DNA from 3 places in the Bradyrhizobium genomosp. III genome. Region 3 is predicted to be linked to each of the others. Evidence: riboswitches for the same ligand, from Rfam matches in the RefSeq annotation. Region 3 holds a riboswitch; each other region holds the start of a gene.
The links. Region 3 has a riboswitch for cobalamin ahead of IC66_RS46875 (hypothetical protein). Riboswitches for the same ligand answer to the same signal wherever they lie in the genome.

Region 1 (6,174 bases), on a different contig from region 3:
TCGAACCCGGGGTCGTGACGGGCGCCAAGCTCGTGTTGAGTTACGCAACCGGCATCGCCGCAGGCGGCGTTGCGCTGAAGCTCGCGGTCGAGACCGTGCGTGAGCAGGGCATCACGTCGTTCGCGGCGCGGACGCTGGCCACCACAGTCCTCGTCTTCACTTTCTTCGAGATCCTGCCGCACTTCCCGGTCGGCGTCTCCGAGGTGCACTTCATTCTCGGCTCGACACTGTTCCTGCTGTTCGGCGCGGCGCCGGCGGCGTTCGGCCTTGCCTTCGGTCTGCTGCTCCAGGGCGTGTTCTTCGAGCCGGCCGACATCCCGCAATACGGCATGAACGTCACCACGCTGCTGGTGCCGCTGTTCGCGATCCAGGCGATCGCCACACGGATCATCTCGCGCAACACCGCCTATGTCGATTTGAAGTATCGGCAGGCGTTGGCGCTCTCGACGACCTACCAGGCCGGCGTGATCGCCTGGGTGGCGTTCTGGGCGCTCTATGGCTCGGGCTTTGCGATGAGCAACCTCGCCAACATCGCGACGTTCGCGGCGTCCTATGCGCTCGTCATCGTGATCGAGCCGCTCGCCGATCTCGCGGTGCTGGCACTGGCGAAGTCGCTGCGCGGCGTCACCGCGCCCGGCCTCGTCACCCCGCGCCTGCACAACGCGGCCTGAGAGACAAGCGAACGGGCGGCCAGCAGGGCCGCCCGTCGCGTTCGCGATGCTCACACTCTCCCTGATAGGCATCGGTTGCGGCGATCCCGACCAGCTCACGCGCGCCGCTGTTCAGGCGATCAACGCCGCCGATCTCGTCCTGATTCCGCGCAAGGGGGCGGCAAAGTCCGATCTCGCCGATCTCAGGCGGACGATCTGCGCGGACGTGCTCACCAGCGACAAGACAATCATTGCCGAATTCGACCTTCCCGTGCGCGACGCTGGTGAAGCTGACTATCGCAAGGGCGTGGACGATTGGCATGATGCGGTTGCCGCGGCCTGGTCGAAAGCGATCGCAAACCATCTCGAAGGCGAAGGCAAGGTTGCGCTGCTGATCTGGGGCGATCCCTCGCTCTATGACTCCTCGCTGCGCATTGCACGACGGCTCAATCCGTTGCCGACGATCGAGGTCGTGCCCGGTATCACCTCGATCCAGGCGCTGTGCGCGGCGCATGCGCTGCCGCTCAACGACATCGGCGAGCCCTTTCTGGTCACGACGGGGCGGCGCTTGCGCGAAGGCGGCTGGCCGCAAGATGTCGATACCGTGGTGGTGATGCTCGACGGCGGCACGGCGTTTCAATCGCTCGATCAGCGGGGCTTGCAGATCTGGTGGGGCGCCTATCTCGGCATGCCCGACCAGATCATCATGTCCGGCGCGCTCGCCGAGGTTGGCCCGCGCATCGTCGCGGCGCGGCAGGAAGCGCGCGAGCGGCACGGCTGGATCATGGACAGCTACATTCTCAAGCGCGCACGTTAAGCGAGGCAGCATGCTCCCCGAATGGGTCCCCCAGAACTGCCCCGATGTCTCCGCGGCCCATCGCGAGGCGGCGATTGCGCGGCAGGCGCAACTGACAAAACCGACCGGCGCGCTCGGCCGGCTCGAGCAGCTCGCAATCGAGCTTGCGGGCCTGCAGGCGACCGAACAGCCGCGTGCCGCACGGGTGCCGATCATCATCTTCGCCGGCGACCACGGCATCGTCGCGCAGGGCGTATCGGCCTATCCGCAAGCCGTGACTATCGCGATGATGGCGAATTTCGCCGCCGGCGGCGCCGCGATCTCGGTGCTGGCGCGCGAGCTTGGCTCGAGCCTGGAGGTGGTCGACGCCGGCACGCTGGCGCAGGACGAGATGGCAGGAATCGTCACCGACAAGCCGCGCCACGGCACACGCGATTTCAGCGTCGAAGCCGCTCTCGCACCCGCCGAGCTGGGGTATGCGTTCGAGGCCGGCCAGCGCGCCGTCGCACGTGCGGCTGCCCATCAGCCTGATCTCCTGATCTTCGGCGAGATGGGGATCGGCAACACCACGACCTCGGCGGCAATCGCGGCGGGCCTGCTCGGCATCAGCGCCGAAGAGATTGCGGGGAGCGGCACCGGGATCGATGCGGCGGGGCGCGCGCACAAGGCCCGTGTGATTGATGCTGCGATCGCGCGTCACGGCGTTGGCGGCGCTTCGCCGGAAAAAATCCTATGCGCCGTTGGCGGCCTGGAGATCGCGGCGATCTCAGGTGCGATCATCGCGGCCGCGCAGCGCCGCATCCCTGTATTGATCGATGGCTTCATCGTATCGGTGGCGGCGCTGGCGGCGGCACGTCTCAATCCGTCGTGCCAGCCGTTCCTGCTGCCGTCGCATCAATCGGCGGAGCAAGGGCATCGGCTGGTGCTGCGCGCGCTGAACGTGCAGCCGTTGATCAGCCTCGATCTCCGGCTCGGCGAGGGATCGGGCGCCGCCATCGCGCTGCCGCTGGTGCGCCTCGCCTGCAGCCTCCACAACGGCATGGCGACGTTTGCGCAGGCCAATGTGCCGGATCGTCCTAACTGATCCGCTGATTGACGGAGACGACGCGCCAGCCGCTCAGGAGGCGATCGATCCGGGTCAGCGACAGCGGATCGACCACGAAGCGCAAGGCCGCCGTCGGCGTCAGGTCCAGCGCGATGCAGAGCGCGGCGCGGATGGTGCCGGAATGCACGACGAGCGTGGCCGATCCGGCTGCGATCCGCGACAGGCCCAGCCGGACACGCGCGACCTGATCCGCAAAGCTCTCGCCGCCCGGCGGTCGTCCGCCAGCTGGATCGTTCCAGAACTGCGCATAGGCCTCACCGCGGGTCGCCTCGAGTTCGTCATGGCGATGGCCGGTCCAGTCACCAAAATCCTGCTCGCGGAATTCACTGACGGGCTCCGGCTCGAGGCCCAGCGCGCGCGCCGTCTCGACCGTACGCCGCGACGGGCTGGCATAGCCGGCGGCATCCGGTGGCAGGTGCCGTCGCACAGCGTCCAGTTGCGCGCGATCGCTGAGATCGGCCGGCGCGTCGGACGCGTGTATCGTGCCTGTGACGCCCGCGACGGGCGCGTGCCGTATCAACCAGAGGAAGGTCTCGCCTTCCATGCTCATCTCCAAGGAAGTTGGTCGTTGTGGCCATAACGCCGCAACTGGCACATTGACTCTGTTGTGATGGTAATCCTAGATGCTCGCGACGGTTTCCCCGAGAGGGGATGAAAAGGGAATACGGTGCGGGGACATTGTCCCCAACGCCGTGGCTGCCCCCGCAACTGTGAGCGGATAATCCTTCGTCAGAAGCCACTGGGTCCTCGGTCCCGGGAAGGCGACGAAGTGGTGATGACCCGCGAGCCAGGAGACCTGCCGTCAGCCGTGGTCACACGCGAAGATGTCGGTCGGGGAGTACAGACATTCGGCTTCATCGGACGGCTGAAGGGCCAAAAGGTGAGACCTCGTTCGCTGTGACGTGCCACTGACGTCATACCGAGGCCCGAAACCGTGTCTTCCATCCGTATCGTACGACCGCGAAAATTCCTGCTCGCCTCCGCGGCACTCACATCCTTTGCCGCTCTCGATCCGCCCGCTGCGCTGGCGCAGCAGGCCCGAGAGCCCCTGCCGCCGGTCGAGGTGTCGCCGGCCCAATCCCGCAAGCAGGCCAAGCCTGCCGGCCGGGAGGCGCAGAGCACGCGCCGCGCAGCAGCGCGCAGGCCGGCGACCGCAGCAGCGATGCCGAAGCCTGCCGTGCCGACTGCGGCACCCCCGACGCCGCTCAACAGCAATGCCGTGGCCGAAAGCGCCTCGCGGCTCGGCCTGACGGTGCGCGAGACGCCCGCGACCGTCGAGGTGATCTCCGCGGAGACCATGCGCGAGCAGGGTTATCGCACCGTGTCCGACGTGGCGCAGGGGGCGGTCGGCGTCACCTCCGGCGATAATCCGGCCGAGCCTTCCGCCTTCTCGATGCGCGGTTTCACCAACAGCCAGATCAACACGCTCTACAACGGCATCAAGATCGGTCCGCAGAACATGACCTCGCGGATCATGGACACCGCCAATCTGGAAGCCGTGGAATTCCTGAAGGGCCCGGCATCGCTGATCTCGGGCGAGGGCGCCGCCGGCGGGGCGATCAATTTTGTGACCAAGCAGCCGCACACGGGAGCGATCCGGAACGAAGCTGATTTCTCCTGGGATTCGCTCAGCTCGTTCCGCGCGCATTACGGCTCGGGCGGCAGCACCAATGTGCAGGGCCTCGACTACCGCTTCGACATCAGCCGTTCGGCGCTCAACGGCTTTGCCGACGACACCAATACCAAGATGCTCGATGTGTCGGGCCAGCTCAACTATCGCATCTCGGACAGTCTCAAGATCTGGGGCGCGATCGAGTATCGCGAGGATCGCTCGAAAGCCTATTGGGGCGCGCCGCTGGTGCCGATCGCTTTCAGTGGATCGCACGCGACGACGGGGATCGTCTCCGGCAACTACTTCAACAGGACTGATCTTGGGGCTGTCACGATCGACGACCGCACCTTCAATACCAACTACAACGTCCTCGACAACCGCAACGTCGCGCAGGAGGTGTGGCTGCGCGGCGGTTTCGAGCTGAAGCTGGCGCCGGACCTGACGCTGAAAAGTCAGGCCTATGGTTACGGTGCCGAGCGCACCTGGTTCAACAACGAGATCGAGGCGTTCGATTCCACCAACAACCAGGTGTATCGCGAGCGCTTCTATGTCGCGCACAGCCAGCGCCTCGTCGGCAACATCACCGATTTGATCTGGGACACGAATATCGCAGGCTTCGACAACCGGCTGGTCACGACGCTGTCGTCGAGCTATCTCGACTTCGTCAGGCCGGGCGCGGCAAACTTCCCGAACGATTATGTTTCGCTGGTCGATCCCAACCGCGGCTTCTACGGTCTGCTCACGACCAAGCAGCAGACCGCGCGTATCGACAACGAGGCGCTGTCGTTCGAGGACCGGCTGAAGCTGACGCGGACCTTCGCGCTGATCGGCGGCCTGCGCGTCGAGCACATCGGGCTCGATCGCAACTCGACGGATGCCGCCGGCCTGGTGAACGCGGGCTTCCCGTTCACGAAAGACTGGGCGCCGGTGACGGGCCGCATCGGCTATACGTGGGAGGTCGTGCCCGGCATGACTTTCTTCAGCCAGTACGCCACCGGCGCCGACGTCTCCGCGAACACCAGCTTCCTGTTGTCGCCGACCCAGCCGCTCGACCTGACGACCTCGCGTACCTACGAGACCGGCGTCAAGCACCTGTTCTGGGACAACAGGGCGGAGTGGTCTTTCTCGGCCTACGACATCGTGCGCAAGAACGTCTATGCCGCGGCCGGCGGCATGGCGCTCAACATCGCCGGGCGACAGGAGTCGAAGGGCGTCGAGCTCGCCGCTTCGGTCCGTCCGATCGATCCACTGCGTCTGTGGGGCAACATCGCCTATGTCGACGCCCGCTATGCCGACTACAATTTCGTCGGCGGCTCGTTCTCCGGCAATACGCCGCCGAACGTGCCGCGCATCGTGGCGAATGCGGGTGCATCCTGGCGCTTCTTCACGCCCTGGCCGGTGGAGCTCGGCATCACCGGCCGCCATGTCGGCGACCGCTACAACACCGATGCCAATGTCGTGACGATGAAGGCGTATACCGTCGCCGACGTCTACGCCTTCGTCGATATCCCCAAGACGGTATTCAACGCGGTCGACCAGGCCCGCCTGACCTTCCGCGTGCGCAACATCACTGATAAGCGCTATGCGATCTGGGGCGATCCGTTCTATCCCGACCAGATCCTCCTCGGTGCGCCGCGCACCTATGAGCTCTCGGCCGCGTTCAAATGGTAGGGCGCTGAACGGATGATGAGCGCGATCGTCGTTACGCATCGCTGGCTCGGGATCGCGTTCTGCCTGCTGTTCGCGATGTGGTTTGCGACGGGGATCGTGATGCACTTCGTTCCGTTTCCGTCGCTGACGGAAGCGGAACGGTTTGCCGGCCTTGCGCCGGTGGATCGTGGAGCGGCGAGGATCCCGGTTGTGGAGGCGGTCGCTGCGAGCGGGGTCGCGGGCGCCGTGCGCGTCCGGCTGATCCAGCGGAGCGATGCAGCGGTCTACATCGTGTCGGGATCGTCGCGCGTGCGCGCGGTCCGCGCTTTCGACGGAGCGGATGCGTCGGTCGCAATTGCCG
Region 2 (9,192 bases), on a different contig from region 3:
AAATCAGTTTAGCCGACCGTCTCGATGACACTGATGTGCACGAAGAGGCCAAATCCTTCGTCCCTCAGGTCAATATCTTTGGTCGCGTTCAACGACTCCACAACACTGATTACAACGACACTGTTTCTAGATTGAATTTCGCAATCCAGTCGAACTGCATCACCACCAGCAAGGGTTCAAGCGGCTTTCCTCCACGTCGACATCGGTTTACGTCGGCTCAATCGCATGCCGTGGGACGCTTTCTGCCCGTGTTCGCTTCCAGCCGAGAAACCAAAGGGAGCGGCAGCTCAGCTTTCGGCTCTTGCGCGATCTCTCGCTCAACCTGCGCCTGCATAGTACCCCGATCTAAGTTTTCGAGCGCCTCAAGTACTCTCTTCCCTCTTCGGTGATAATCCAGCACCCGGCCTTCCGCTCGATCAGCTTTTGGCCGAAAACATCGAGTGGGGTCGCGCGGCTCGCAATCCGCTTCATACGGTCCGTCCACTCCGGGCCGCTGCTAAAATAGATAGCCAAATGCTGCTTAACGACTTCGATACTCGCCAGACCGTGCGGCTGCAGGCGAGTATCTTCAGTATCGACAACTGAAAACTCGCGCACGCCATCGACTTAAGGAAAAGCCCATATTACATATTTTGAGGTAAGCTCCAGAGCTGCGAGCCGCTTTTCAAAAGAGAGCTTCCTCCTAAAGCCGATTGCACGACACCCGCCTGCCGTCGCCGCGGTAAGCAACGCTTTTCGACTGCATCTTGCCAGGACTCTTCCGAAGAACGGTTCAGCATTAGATAGCTGCGTTGACTAGGAGCGTGAGGTGGTCTCGACTGCCGACTTCGACCGACTTGAGATCAAACGACGTCGGTAGTAGCCACGCCGTTGTACATCCTGACGAATGACGTCGCTCACGAAACGAACCGCCCGCTTCTTTCGTTTCCAATTCCCGCCCAATCCCGCGGGGATCGCAAAGCCTCTCGGCACGACCAAAAGATCGTTTCTTTGGTTCAAATAGATATCGAACATGTGGTGGCTCTTTTTCGCACAAGCGTAGATCGGCTGTTCACCGATCTGGTGACATCGAAGCAACAGTTTCCTTTAAGTCACTGGACGATCAAATGACATTCAAAAGCTCCCGTCCTGATAAGGGAAGACGGTCACGCGCACAATGGTGCCGCAAGATGTGAGCGTGTGCACGTCCCGACTTACGGCGCCCGGAGAGGCACCCGTCAATGTCGACCTCAAACGCGGCGGAGAGTCTATCTAGGTGGCTCAACTACGGCAATGCCAGCCTACGCTACGATTTTTCTCCCAACTAGCTGATGCAGCATAAGCTTCGCCAGGTATGAGGCTCCCAAAGCAGCGGCTTAGCAGATCGTTGCCCGGAAAGCAGACGATCGTCGGTACTAGCTGAAGTAATCCTCCGGCCCGCCTTCGCGAACCGTGTCGAGAGTAACGCAATGGAACCCACCGCCGAAGATCCGTCTATGGCGGCGCCGAACCGGGACAACCTGAAAGCTGAACTGTTCAAGGATCCGAGCCAGCTCGGGGCAGGCGTCGTTGACTAAGACGACGTCAGGAGCGACCGAGAGGACGTTGACATCAATGTAAAGACTGGACAACAGCAGATCGTCGTCGTTGTAAGCCGGAAAACTATTTTTGGTTGGCTCGGGCGCTACTATCATGTCCCAGTTGCGCATTGCTTCTGGCAAATAGTCCGCCACCTCGCGAGACCGCACGAGCAGCGGCCCCGGCGCAAGCGCTATGACCATACTATCAATATGGCTATCGCAGAGCTTGTAGGCACGGTGGATCCGAAATCGTCCTTGCAAATGGCGCTCAAGCCAATCACATGGCATCGCGTGATTCTTGGTAGCGATATTTACGACGAGGTCGCGTCCAACACGCAAACACTGCGCACCGTCCCACATCATCTCGAGGCCAACGTCATAGGGATGTGTTCCGGGATGGTGGATCGGTTCCGTTGGACCACCGGTCGTTGACAGGGCGTAGGAGCGGTCAAATGAACGGTTAGTCATCAACGGGCGCGGCATCACTGACCATCGCGCGCCTCGGTCGAAATAGGACGCGAAGATTGGCTTGAGAAATTGCGTCTCGAAGTATCGTGAGCGGAGCATAGGAGGGGTCTCGATCAATTCGTCTCCAACCACTAACGCTATGTCGCGGACATTGAGCGGCGGCACGACTGCGGCCAACCAAGCAAGGGTGCGAACCTCCACGGTGGACGCATCGAGTGTCATCGGTCGATGCACGGTCACGTTAAGCTTCCGCAACGTGTTCACAATTCCTTCGACGTCCTCATTCAGTTCGTCCAGGTAGCGGTCCTTGATCCGATGGCGGACCCGCGTGCCAGCTTGTGTGCCCGCTGCCGCGGAGGACAGACGCGGAGCAGCGCGATCGTCTGTTCTCTACCCACTGGGATGATCCCGCCTTGGCCGGCTGGTCAGATGCGCTCTACACCATTGCCGGATACGTGCTCTACACCACGAATTCAACCTATCTGACCTGGCAGGTTCGCCGGCGGATGACGTATTTGCCGTCCCTTCGGGATTCCATATACGGCTGCCGGCGTGGTTCAAATTGTATAATTGGAACGTTTGCCACAGTAAGGCTACCGCACGGAATGGCAGCGGGCGGAAGTAAGGCTGATGCGGAGCACCGCTGCCAAGGTTCGAAGTGGACGCCGGTCACTGTAAAAGGGCAAAGTCTCATCCGATTGAAGCGCGGAGCCGGACACAATGTCGTAGGCATGCTCGACGAACACGTCGTCGCGCCGGATGCCATAGCCGAAGAATACCATGACTGGCGAGGACGCCGGTGAATGTCACGGGCGTGAACTGAGAGCATTGGCCGGAGTTGAAGACCTTAAACTTCCTTGGAAACCCGGAAAGTGCGACGCCCTTGCAACTCAGGAGAGCTCGTCCTCGCGGAATGCTCGAAGATGATGTGGACGGATTGGCTCATGCAGGCGGTGTTCGAAGCTCCAGTACATCGGCGAAGATTGTCCAATCGCGGACCCGCCTTTGCCGGCAGAAATCGGTCTCCGCCTGCTGAGCAGCAGCACTCAGCGAGGCGGCATCGACCTTGAATGCTGCCTGGCACGCACGATGCTCGCCGCCGGCATCGTCGCAAACGATCTTCATAAACCGGACGCTAAATGAAGGCATGCCCCCTCTCTTTGTGTGGTTTGCTTATCCACTATTCTGCCATTCGCGCGGGGAGTATTTGATTTGCCTCAAGGAGCATCCCAAGAGGTCTGTCTGATCCTCCGAAGATAGGCCAAGAAAGTCCGCCGTGAACTTTACGAGTTGTCCGCGATAGTCTTGTGAACGACTGCCGCAAGTGCAGGCTTATCGCGGGCTGATTTCTGCCATGCGCCGGCGGCTATGCGCGCAAGCGATCGCTGGGCACCAAGAACCCCGAACTTGCATCGGCGGCCACCTGAAGACGCGATTGCAGAAGCCGCTCATCACGCTTGTCCTAGCCCACGTTTCGATAAGCCCGGTCCAGGACTTCAGCGCCGGAGCTTAAGGTCTATCAGCGCCCGGCAAGGCCACCGAGTGAAAGGCGAAGCATCAATTGACCGTCGGCGTGCACGGAGCAATGGCGAAAAGTTGTCCTAGCCATGGGCGTGGGTTGCACCTCAATTCAACGCGTTGGTCTGTTGCAGAGAACGCGAGGCGCTGGCTGAAGCGCGAGTTCGGAACATGTCGACGAGCGTCTGCGGCTGGTAGCGGTCACGAGCCTCCGATCCCGGACGCGCACAACTTTTTGACAAGCATCAATGCTGCAGCGGCTGCCTCTGATAGAAGTGGTCTTCTAGTAAGGTCAGACGCACGGCGGACCGAAATGCTTGACGCCCATGATGCTTTCTTGCCCGGGTACCCGCTGCCGTTCCTAGGACTGCTACCAGACGCAGCCGCAGCCGCGCGGCGGCCAATGACCGGCCACATGATAAATTGCGCCGACTTGCGACGGCATCTACTTTATCGGCCTGCGGGACGGCCCTGCTATGGGCTCAGAGCGATGCCGCCCATCTAACGGTGTTAAGAAAATGCGCGCGTGAGGGAGGCCCCCCACACACAACCAACACGATGACGCCGGAGGATAAGGAGATGTGTCTCACCAACAAGGGACGTGATATGACAGACGGCCGGACCATTTACCCTGCTCCGGGCCGGATTACTGGAGCTGGAGTCCAGTCTAACTTGTGCAGCACAGCTACAAATATCAACGGCCGAGGCCTTGAGCTGATCCAAATCAATTCGACCAAAGCTCAGATGTCGTTTCGTGGCGCAGATCTAAATATTTCAGTTCGCGAGCGGATCATGTTTCGTCACAACAGCGCATGGCCGATAGCCCTCCGCCGCGGCTGACGCGATCGAGAACGCGGGCCATCCGAACGTTATCGGCTTGGGCCCGTCCGCGCAGAACCCAAGCGATGTGCGCGGTGTTAACAAGGTTATCTGAATTTGTCACCCCGCAGCTATGAACACCGCCCAGCATCTAATGATCTGACATGGGAGCAGCTTGGAAAGGCGCCGCCCTTCGATCAGGATCTGGAGATTGCCGTGATCGAGGGTAATTCAATTCACCGGGTGGTCTTTCCTTGCCGCCGGATCTTCGGCGGATGGATCAACGCGAATACCGGAGAGCAAATCGCTGTGCGGCCGACGCATTGGCGTATCTGGCCCGGATAGCCGTTATTCCAAATGGATTGGCGTGAGTTGGGGTACGGAGTGCCTTTGACGTCCTCTCTTCGGAAACTATCTAGCGTGGATTGATTGAGGGACCCTGACGGCATCTCCGAGCGGACCGAATCCGCGCCGGTGCCTTGCGGTGTCCGTCAAGCATTAGTTTTCTCATTGCTGTCGCGGCCGTTGCCAACGTGCCCATGAGCGACAAATCACAGCCTAGACGGCCGCGTACCATGGCATGATTGAGCTGCGGCACTTCTGCTTGAATGGGTCGCAGATTTTCGGCGAATGTCGTCGCCTTGATCGAGCAGCCGGCAATTCTCCCGCGGCCGACGAAACTAGCGTAACGCGTCACCATCTTTTCTCCGAGACCGTACCTTCCCCGGTCCACGAAGTGGACCGGGCATTTTGTCAGCGGCAAGGATAGCCTCGATAATGTGGAAAGCGTAAATCACCATAACCCAATTAGCTTTGTCGAGAACAGACCGGAGCTCGGGATCAACGGATTTGCGGATCGGATGCAGCGCGCAGTTCGCGCGCGGCAGCGACCATGTTGGCGAGCGCAGGCCGAACCTCCTCCCATTTGCGCGTTTTTAGGCCGCAGTCCGGATTGACCCAGAGCTGAGAATCCTGCAAGCGCGTCCGAGCTAGCACGATCAGCTCCTTCATTTCGTCCGTCTCGGGAACGCGCGGAGAGTGAATGTCGTACACGCCCGGTCCGATTTGATTTGGATATTCGTACCTCCTGAACGCATCCAGCAGCTCCATTTTCGATCGCGACGTCTCGATTGAAATGACATCCGCATCCATTGCAGCGATCGCACCGATGATGTCGTTAAACTCTGAGTAGCACATATGTGTATGGATTTGCGTTTGATCGGTAACGCCCGATGAGCAGATGCGGAAGCAATCTCCGGCCCAATCGAGATATGCCTTCCAGTCCGACCGGCGCAATGGCAATCCTTCGCGAAGTGCAGCTTCGTCGATCTGTATCATCGCCGCACCGGCATTCTCGAGATCGCGGACTTCATCGCGCATCGCGAGCGCAAGCTGACGGCAGACCTCGCTTCTAGGAATATCATCGCGAACAAACGACCAGTTCAGGATCGTCACCGGTCCGGTCAACATCGCCTTCATCGGCTTACTAGTTAGTGATTGCGCGTAGCGCCACCATTCCACGGTGATCGGCTTCGGCCGCACTACATCGCCAAACAGGATCGGGGGCCTAACGCAGCGCGAACCATAGGACTGAACCCATCCATTCCTTGTAAATGCGAAGCCGGCGAGTTGCTCGCTGAAGTACTGCACCATGTCATTACGCTCGAATTCGCCATGAACGAGGACGTCAAGACCGATGTCCTCCTGCCAACGTACGGCGCGGGCTATCTCCTCTTTGAGGAACCTGTCGTATTGCTCCTCGCTCATCGCACCTCGCGCATGCGCCGCGCGAGCATTTCGCACCGCTGTGGTCTGCGGAAACGATCCTATCGTCGTGGTGGGAAAAGCCGGTAGTCCAAAGCGTTCCCTTTGGATCTCGGAACGACGGGCAAACGGGGTGGCGCGCTGGCGCATCGTCTGATCGATCGCCCTCATTCGGACAGCGACGTTGGCATTATGGATCTTCGGCGAGGTCCGGCGGGCAGTCGCAGCGCATTCCGACTCGGCAAGAGCTAGCCCAACATTCTGGTCGCCTGCGAGTACCCGCGCCAGGATCGCAAGCTCACGCATCTTCTGAACCGAGAAAGCAAGCCAGCTCTTGACGTCGGACGCGAGCCCGGTCTCGAGTTCAACATCGACCGGCACGTGAAGCAGCGAGCAGGATGGAGCGAGCTGTACACGGTGCCTGCCAAGCTTCGCAATCGAGGGCTTCAGCCGCTGACGGAGCGACGGCAAGTTCGACCGCCACACATTCCGGCCGTCGATGACACCGAGCGACATGACGAGATCACTTCGGCCGTCAGCAACGATCTGATCCAATAGTTCTGGCGCTCGAACCAAATCGACGTGCAGACCGGAAATTGGCAGGCTCAAGGCAGTATCCAGATTGTCGCCTAGGGCGCCGAAATAGCTCGCAAGCATGATCTTGATAGCGGGTCCCTCCTTTGCGAACCGGTTATAGGCGTGCAGCAACGAATTTCGCGCCGCCTCATCCAGATCAAGGACCAGGCAGGGCTCGTCAAACTGAACCCAACTTGCCCCTCGTTTGGCTAATTCATGCAGAAGGTCGATATAGACGGGTATCAGATCATCGAGGAGAGAGAGGGGCTGGAACGCACTATCGGTACTCTTGCCGAGCTTTAAAAATGTGACCGGCCCGATCAGGACAGGGCGGGTCTGAAAGCCAAGAGCCCTCGCTTCCTCATACTCTTCGACGGGTTTGCGAGAGCACAGTCTGAACGCCTGTCCCCGGTAAAACTCAGGAACCATGTAGTGGTAGTTGGTATCGAACCACTTGGTCATTTCCTGCGCGGGCACGCCAGATCCCCGCGGGCTCTGGGCGCAACTCGCATCCTGCTCGCCGCATTGCGATCCGCGGGCCATGGCGAAGTACGTTTGGAGCGAAACGGATTCTCCGTTCGCGGCGTAGATCTCCGGGATTGCGCCAACCATGACGCTTGTATCGAGCACCTGATCATACAGCGAGAAGTCGTTTGACGGAATGATCGTGACGCCGAGCGATTTTTGACGAGCCCAGTTCGCTGCGCGTAGGCCGAATGCGTCTTCGTGCAACTGCTGTTCACTAATCTTTCCAGCCCAGTAGCTTTCTAGAGCGAGCTTGAGCTCACGCCTTGGGCCGATGCGTGGCGTTCCGAGCGTAGCAACTGGAAGAGAGAGAGGAGACATAGCGTTAACCCCTGTTGGGGACAAAGGCCATGGCGGACGCAGGCAGGAGAAGTCGCGCGTGCGACGGCTGCTTGGCGCACCACCGAGACACCCCGCCCGTGGACCAATATATTGTCGGGGCCGGTCTCCTGGCTTGCTGGTCATCGCTGCTGTCCGGCCTTCCCGAAGCCGTGCAGGCTTCAGCGACATCGTCGGACAGCGGCTCGCCGCTCACAGTTGCGGGGGCAGAGCCGGCATTTGCACCGGCTTCCCTCTTAGCTCCGGATCAATGGGAACCGGAGAACCTCGACGACTTGGATTATCGGCAGGAGAACTCTTCCGTCAACCTCTCAGATTATGTGCAAGCTAATCTGCGACATCCGCTAGCCGAATGACCGTGCATCTCTGTGACTTCACCATCTAGAAACATTCTCTCATCAGAGATGTCATAATCAGACATATCCTTCTCAGATGCCGGATAAGCATCGGAGCTGCCTTGAGGCGGAGCCGCACGCTAAATTGATGAAAGGGACAGAAGCAGCCTGCCGGCGGGAGTACCGACGTTATATCAGAGCGCTTTCAATGCGGCTTTGCGATTTCCAGAGGTTCGCCCAGCACCTCAGCTAGCCAGCTCTTCGCTCAACTAAAGGATCTGCGGCGAATAGGCCAAGGCACGTGGCGAAATTTAGCAACTGGCGAGGGGTTGATTTGCGTGCCACCCAGACTTCAGAGCTGGGATCAAGCCGGCTTGGTGCTTGGCAATCACGCAGCTCGAACGCGGGCGGCACGATAGCGAACCACACAGCTCAATGGCGGCAAACCCACTTCCGTCCACAGGCATCCGGCATCGAGGCGTTCAACTCTTCTGCTAAATATCCGGTGCGGGACATGGATGCACAAGCTGCGGCGGATACGCCAAACAGAAACATCGAAAACATGCAAAGGTCGGAAAGTCGACAAGAGTGACACAAACTCCGTGAAATTTTCCGCCTATTGCCTGGCACGAAGAATGCAGACCCTCGGAATGCCCAGTCTCCTCCTCTGGGCAGGTCCAGCTCAGCCAATTGACGCAGTCGCTGCCGGGGAAGTTAGCTGCGCATGACATAGAGGGGAGCGCCTGCTCGCGCGGGACAGCTAGCGGGTGCATCCCCGTAAACTTCTTGCGATGGCATAGCAGGTTCGAGGTTGCCTGCTTCACAAGATATTTGGATGAAACGCGATAGGCCGAGGGTTATGAAGAGAATGCCTGGAAGACCCGCGCTATGGCTTAGCGTGGTCGGATTTTTAATCTGCCTCGCCTGGCCGGCTGCCATGAGCAATAATATTCGGGCCAGCGACAGTCCCCTTGTCGAACGACTGAAGTCAACTTGGCGAGCGCAAGATGGTGAGACGATAGAACAAATTATCTCCAATGTCTCGAAGGTGGCACAGTTCGTGCCTCAAATGTGGGGCGTTGTTGAACTTGGCCAAAACGACTTTATTTTCGTTTCGTGGACCAGACACCGGGACAACAAATCGGACGAACAGTACGTTATCGCCTGGAAGATCGCCCTCGACGGCACGCTTGAACTTGCGTCGACTTATGCGAAGCCGATGGAATTGGGCTGGCGCGCCCTGGCGCTCTCCCTAATCGCCAGTGAAGTCGCAGATGGCGAAAGGGACG
Region 3 (6,786 bases):
ATCTTACCATCGGCATCCTGGATGTAGAGCTCGAAGTTGAAATACTTGCGCGGATCCTCGATTTCCTCGGTCCGCGCGTCCGGCTTCGACAGGATCTCCTCGATCTGACGCACGGCGCGCATCATCGGAGAACTCGCATCCTCGCTACGATCCCCGAAAAGCGGCAGATTGAATTCAGGCTTTCTTGATTCCTCGACGAGCTCGATCATGTCGACGTGGGTCGGGGCCTCGAGCGCCTTGAACGAGTAGTAGTCGCGCCCGTGGAACTGGCGGTCCTTCAGGTGGCGGTTGAGCTCGTTCAGGGTGGACTTGATGCCGGTGAAGGCATCGTCGAGCCGATGGAGAAGGTCGTCCCGGAATGCCGAGGTCATCTCCGTCTCAGCGTTCCGACACTGCTCCGCGTACTGGACCAATTCATGCCCATCCAATCGGTCCTTTTCGGCGACCGCCCACTGCTCGACGGCCGACGGCGTCGCCTCCTCGGCGGTGAACGGCGGCACGAGATAGAAGTCCTGCCCGTGCTTGTTCACGGCGCCCGTCATTTCCCTCATCAGGGTGGAGCGCCGGTTGGTAGAACGGTTTTCACGGTCCGCCGTCAGCCCAGCGATGCGGTCCGACAAGGACTGAGCCGCCATTTCGGCCACCTTCGACCGGTAGTCGCTCATCTCCCTCGATTGCGGGAATCCGTCCAGCAGCTGGCGCGCGCGGGCGCGACGTGCCACCGCCAGGACTTCACGATTGTTCTTCATGTAGTCTTCATACGCGCCCTCGGCCCTGTCTTTCGCGCTGTGTGCCCGGGTCGACGCATCCTGTGTCTCGGTCTTGAGCCGGTTTGCCGTCTTGACCTCCGCGGCTAGGCGCTCCAGATCGGCAACGAGCTTGGGATCGCGATTCCGCTTGGCGTCTTCGATATTTTTGCCGATTTCCGCCAGCTTGCGATCGAAAGCAGCCAATTCCTCGCCGCATCCAAAGCAGGTCAGGCCAGAGTCGCGGATGGCCTGGAATTGCGCGAACATGGCTTCGAACAGCCGTGCCTCATCCTCCGCGCGCCGGACATCTCCCGCCGATCCAGCAAGTTGCTGGAGCAATTGCTGCCGTTCGGCCTGAAGCTGTTGGCGCATCTGCTCCTTCCGACCGTCGACTTGCGCGATTTCGAGCAATCTCTCGTCGAGATTCCCGACGAAGAAGCCTTCGACTTCGTGGTTGGTCTCGTTCACCCTGACCCTAGCCGTAAGCAGGCTGCGCGCAAGCTTCTCCCCGCGGAGTACCATGACCTCTCGAATTCCGCGCTGTTCGACGCCATCGTCGCAATGGCGTTCTGCCTTGCAGATCGCGACGCGCGGTTCAGGGTCAGCGTGAAGTACCTCGCAGGGCTAACACCGGACATGCTCAGCACGACAGGCAGGGCGATCATAGGCGGACAAGCCGGCTTCGATACACTGTGCGAACGGTTGAGACATGTAAACGGCACCCGAGCCGGCCATCACGGCCGCATCAAAGAGCTGGGACATTTGGCTGGGCTTTCGACGTCGGAGTCGCCCCTCGATCCTCAGATCAGGTCGATCTTGCTAGAGAAGATCGAAACGAACATCGCAAATGCCGTCGAGGCGGAGTCTCTTGAAACTCGCTGCCCGTGTGGTCGAGACCACGAGCCGCATTCGCCTTGCGTTCGCCGCGGCATGCCCCGAAGCCGACCTGAGCCGCGGCTTGCCCGGCGCGCTGCTGCCGCTCAGTCCTTGACCGGCGGGGCGTCCGCCCCCCGTTCGCCCAACTTATCCCTCAAGCGCGTTGCAAAGTACGGGTCGTGAGGCGGTGAAAAGCCGAAGGCAATCCTGTGCGCCTCGTCAGAGCAGATGTGCGGCCACATCAATCGGACTAGAAAAACGCACTCTCACGAATAGGACGGGCTAAACTGTCACATGTTGTGTCACTCAGCACTCGATTCACGCCCCTTGCTTGACTCGGTTATGAGGGGCCTTCAGTCTGGTTATCGGTAGCGCCGAAAGGCGTATCAAGGGAATACGGTGCGTCCTCACGGACAAGGCCGAAGCTGCCCCCGCAACTGTAAGCGGCGAGCCGACGACAGTTGGGCCATTGGGTTCGTTCGTTCGAACCTGGGAAGGTGGTCGGAGGCGTCAACCCGCGAGCCAGGAAACCTTGCTGCCGGTCGTGGTCATGGACTGACGCAGGGGCGGGGTGCTCCAAGACGTTGCAAAGCCGATCGAGATCTGCCGCATTCGGGGCGAACGGCTGCCGCTCACGGCGAATGTGCGTGACGGCTTTTTGTTTCGCCCGTGGTCATCACCGTTTTCATTTCAAACGTAGTAGCCGTGCCGGCGCGAGTTTCGGCGTCAACTTCAATCCTGCTCAAACAGCGCTGGCTGTCCGGGTCAGCATTGACGCTAGGAATCGTGCTGGCCTCGATCGCCGCAGCGGGATCGGCGTCCGCACAGCCTCCGCAACTGCTCAATCCGTGATTGTCTCCTCGGCCAATCCGTGGGGCAACACCGTCACCGCGGCAGCAGCAGCGGCGCGAGCGCGTACGCCTCTGGTACGTGGCCGCGACCCGGGCGCGCGACCTGCTGATCCTGCCTAGGCACTCCGCCGACCTGTCGGACAAGTGCTGGGCAAAGCTCGTCGATTTGGGCCTGGCTGGTCTCCCGGCGATCAACCCGAACGACGTCGGCACCGCGAAGGAAAGGAACGTCACGCCGCTAGAGAACGGGCAGACCCGCGAGACCTTCGCCGCCGAGGCGACCGCTATCTTCGATGTGCGCAAGACCGTGATCTGGCGTCGCCCGAGCCGGAGCGAACTTGATCAGGTGGACGAGCCAGAAGCGAAGATCGAAAGCGGGGAAATTCCGGAAACCGGCGCTGCGGAGCCTGCTGCCGTTCTCAGAAGTTCGACGCGTGGCACCATCCTTCACAAGCTAATCGAGGAGGTGCTGACCGGAGAAGCCTGCGACGCCAGGGCGGACTTGAAACGCGGGCTGCGGAACTGATCCGGCAGATGGGGCACGAACCGGCGGAGGATCCGAAGATGGGCATCAGCGCCGTCGAACTGACCGCCACGGTGCTGCGGACGCTCGCTCTTCCGGACGTCGTGACGCCGCGACCGCGTCTCGCCCCCGAGCTCCCGTTGTTCGGAAGCCAGACTCACGAAGGCGGCAAGGTCCTGCTCTCCGGACAGGTTGACGCGATCGCGTTCGACGAGGCCGGCGCCATCGACGCGGTCGTCGATTGGAAGAGCGACGTGGCTCCGGATGCGCCGAGCATCGGCCACTACAGACAGCAGATCGCCGACTATCGGAAGCAGACGAACCTAAGCGGGACAGGTCGTCGATGTGACTTGAGCCCCCGCGGCTGCTGCTCAGGATCCAAGCGCCGTCTCTGCCGGCCTGGTCTACCTTGCCGAGCTGCGGTTGCTCACGCTTGGCTGAGATCGAATCTGAAAGTTCTCCGCAGTTTCACGGATTTCGAAATTGATCGGTCCAGGTCGCCCGTCCGGAGTTCGGGCCCACAGGTATGCGGAGCCTTCATCCAGCACGATCGACTCGACCGAGAAGCCTGCACGCTTAACCAATCCGGCGAGATCGTCCGGCGGGATGAGGCCGTAGAAGGAATGGCCCCTAAGCGAGTCCATGAGGAAGCCGTTGCCGTATGGTTGACAATTCGGGAGATTCTGCATCCTTGTAAAATCAGAATTGCGATAGAGCGTCACAAACAAGCAAGTGCCGTTTGGCTTTAGCTTAGCTCTCATCAGTTGAACGATGCCAAGTCTCACGCTTGCCGATGGGATCACAGAAAGAACGTTTATGCAGAAGCCGCGGTCGTATCTCCGGTCATGGGAGGCAAACTGACCCACGGTGAGGGCGTGGACGTGATTTGATTTGCCGACGTAATCGCGGATGGTGGTCGAACGACCGCGGATCATTTGACCCCTTGAAAGCTGCACTTCCGAATCCACCAACGCAAGTTCGCCGGTGGTTTTGGCTATTGCCCGTTCGTAACGCAGTTTGCCGCAGCCAAAGTCGAAGCTGGAATGAATTGGCTCGAGACGCGAGATCAGCTTCTTAAGATAGGCCGAACTCTGTGTTTCCGGCTTGGCTGCGTTTTCGCTCCGGACGATGATATCCTTCCCGATCTTGTACCACATCAGATGGCCGCCTCTGTGAATGCTTGGCGGTTGCCTGCACTTGCCTCGGCATTCCCGGCTATCTGTTGGATCTGGGGATCCGCCCTTCGTTCCAGCAATCCATACCGAAGATGCATAAATAGAAGCGCGGCCATCGAGGCGGTCCAAAAAATGATCAGAAACCAAGCTGCCCTGGCGAAGGCGGATAAGACCGCGAAGCCTGTGAGTATGAAGAGCCACTCCAAGGCAACCCAATATGTGCCAAGCCTCCAATGCGCTTTCGATGTCGTGCTTGTCGACGAGCGGATGTTCGCTTCGGCTGGACGCGTATTTGTAGAACGTCGCTCTCACGAGGGGATGGCGGTCGCGTTTGAGATTTGCCGCCTGACGGGCCGACATCTGCGCACCCGACATGACAGCCAGAGGGAGAAGGATGTTAGCGCGGTCGAACCTCGCCCTGATCTTAAATATGTCCGAAATCCGATCATGGAATCGGGTGACCCTGCTGAAGATGAGCACCAGCAAAGCAAGCGCGAAGCCGCCCACGTTCACCTCAGGAGCTTTAATAGCCGTGGCGAATTCCTTGACGCCGGGCAGATGCTCAACTCGCAAGAAAAGACCGTTAATCCAAGGATCGTACCTCACCAGGAACGAGCAGGCTAAGGTCAGCGAGAAATCCGCCAAAGCGTTCTTCTAGAGCATCTCAGAATAGTTCTTCGGCCCGAAGAAGGGCATCAGAACGCGAAGGATCGAATCCATGCCGCCCCCGAGGTTGTTAAGACCGGTCCATAAACGGCTTGATTGAGTCAGAAAAGTAGCCGACGGTCAACGGATAAGGTGATGGCCGAAGGGAGGAAACACCCTCCCTCGGACGCTTCCCGAGTCGAGTAGCGATCCCATATTCAAGGCAAAAAGCGCGCATCTGATTTATGAGGCACGTCCGTTGCGAAATCATCCTATCGCGAACACGATGCAGCGCTTGCAGGTCAATGTGTTCGGGCGACCGTATTTCGACGAAGCGCATTGTTGGTCGCGTCACTGCTTCCGCGATCGCTGCGGCATCGATGATGTCACTTTTGTTGGACTTTACATAAGGCTTGACGAATTGAGCCGGAATAATGCGGACGGTATGCCCCATCGCGGCGATCTTGCGTGCCAACCATTGCGAGCTGGCCTTCCAATTGTAGATCGTCGCTTCGGAGACCCCGTGCTTGCGAGCTAGGTCGGCCGTCTTCGCCCCGGCCTCATGCGCCTTCGACACTGCGATAATCTGCTCTTCCGTGAACCTTGCTCGCTTCATCTGTCCGTCCTTCTTCGGGGCGGACTCTGAATCCTTCTGGAGGAAATGCTCAGTGGCAGGTCACGCCAACGAAAAGAAGCGTTGGTTGCGCAGCCGCGCCAAAATCCATCGCTGCGCGACTTGCACCGCAACTTCGACCTTTGCCTTATCTTTTGGGCGCCGCGGCCGGGCTGCGAGATGGCCGTGCCGTAATGGCTTGCCATCTCGGCATAGGTTCGGTTGAGGCCGGGATCGTGGCGGTCGGGATGTGAGCGGCAAGCCAAGGCCGTCAGTCAGCGTGGCTCATTGGCATAGCGCAGCTCACCTTACCGCCCGCGCGGACTTCACTTCGAAGTCACGGACCAGTTGTTGAAATTGAAGTTCTTTCCCCCCGGGGACGAGGTAATCTCGACGCCGTATTGGACGCTACCGACGTTTATGTCGCCAAAGTACCCCTTCGACTTGATCCACTGCAGGATACTCTTGATGTCCACTGTCCCGCTGTTGGTCTTCGAAGTGCGCAGCAATGAGATGACCTTGTGACCATCGGAGCCTTCGCCTTCAAACACGTTCCAAGTCGCCCCGCCTACATTGACATTGCTGTAGACCGGAATCGCCGCACCGGAAGGGGCATAATGATATGAAATGGGCTTAACGTTGCCGCTCCCGTCCGAGTTTCCGGTGTAGTTTGTCCAGAGCATTATCTCATGTCGGTCTGAGCTGTCCCAGATATCGTAGGCGACATCCCAGGCGCCGCCAGTGGGAACTTCCTGATTGAAGCTCGAGCTCAGAGTGTTGATTGAGCTGAGCGGTTTCCCGATATTGAAAGCCACGTGCGGATAGCTCTTGATGCCAGGAGTATTGGGCTGGTTCGACCACACGCTCCACCGGTTGGCTGCACTCACCGAAATCGTCTGAGGCCCAGGGTGCGGGCCCCATACGTCGTTGTTCCAAGAGTAGCCATCGCGTGAAAAGCTTCCGTATGGAGCGCTCGAACGCCAAATCGGCGTCTGTGCCGACACAGGCCCGGCAGATGATAATGACCGGGCTTCATTCGCGGCCTGCCTAAATAGATCATGATCCTCCTGTGTCCGGACGTAACCCGTTGGAGACCCTTGCGCGCCGGCACCGCTTATCCGATTGGAATCCATAAAGCTCTCCTTTCTGATAACAAAATCTCCTGCAGATCCACTAGCGGGCCCCCTAGTTCAGCATGGGCGGCATCGGCATCTAGAGACCGGGCTTGAATGCTAGGAAGGTTGGCTTTCGAGAAGCTGACGAGCTCGGGAAGAAGGGTGGACCCGCGCCCGGATTTGCCGTCTTTCGGATGACAGCAGCCTGGCTGAGACAGTGGCAACGATTGTCCGTCGTC

Region 1: another riboswitch for cobalamin. It lies ahead of IC66_RS47100 (TonB-dependent receptor); the one in region 3 lies ahead of IC66_RS46875 (hypothetical protein).
Region 2: another riboswitch for cobalamin. It lies ahead of metE (5-methyltetrahydropteroyltriglutamate--homocysteine S-methyltransferase); the one in region 3 lies ahead of IC66_RS46875 (hypothetical protein).

The regions. Positions count from the first base shown of each region.
Region 1 covers NZ_AJQF01000154.1:4,755-10,928, forward strand. The annotation lists gene IC66_RS0113095 (energy-coupling factor ABC transporter permease) at 1-671, shown strand, start outside; gene cobF (precorrin-6A synthase (deacetylating)) at 718-1,467, shown strand; gene cobT (nicotinate-nucleotide--dimethylbenzimidazole phosphoribosyltransferase) at 1,478-2,530, shown strand; gene IC66_RS0113110 (histidine phosphatase family protein) at 2,523-3,095, opposite strand; cobalamin riboswitch at 3,168-3,369, shown strand; gene IC66_RS47100 (TonB-dependent receptor) at 3,486-5,834, shown strand; partial or broken gene IC66_RS0113120 (PepSY domain-containing protein) at 5,847-6,174, shown strand, end outside.
Region 2 covers NZ_AJQF01000539.1:1,134-10,325, forward strand. The annotation lists gene IC66_RS0141300 (glycine amidinotransferase) at 1,395-2,267, opposite strand; gene IC66_RS0141310 (hypothetical protein) at 2,970-3,176, opposite strand; gene metE (5-methyltetrahydropteroyltriglutamate--homocysteine S-methyltransferase) at 5,205-7,550, opposite strand; cobalamin riboswitch at 7,652-7,853, opposite strand; gene IC66_RS46920 (hypothetical protein) at 8,205-8,495, shown strand; gene IC66_RS0141325 (hypothetical protein) at 8,841-9,192, shown strand, end outside.
Region 3 covers NZ_AJQF01000524.1:90-6,875, reverse strand. The annotation lists gene IC66_RS0140655 (SbcC/MukB-like Walker B domain-containing protein) at 1-1,217, opposite strand, end outside; gene IC66_RS48820 (transposase) at 1,618-1,740, shown strand; cobalamin riboswitch at 1,978-2,179, shown strand; gene IC66_RS46875 (hypothetical protein) at 2,556-3,002, shown strand; gene IC66_RS48815 (hypothetical protein) at 3,404-4,819, opposite strand; partial or broken gene IC66_RS48810 (transposase) at 5,013-5,435, opposite strand; partial or broken gene IC66_RS44510 (IS21 family transposase) at 5,499-5,677, opposite strand; gene IC66_RS0140615 (glycoside hydrolase family 12 protein) at 5,759-6,565, opposite strand.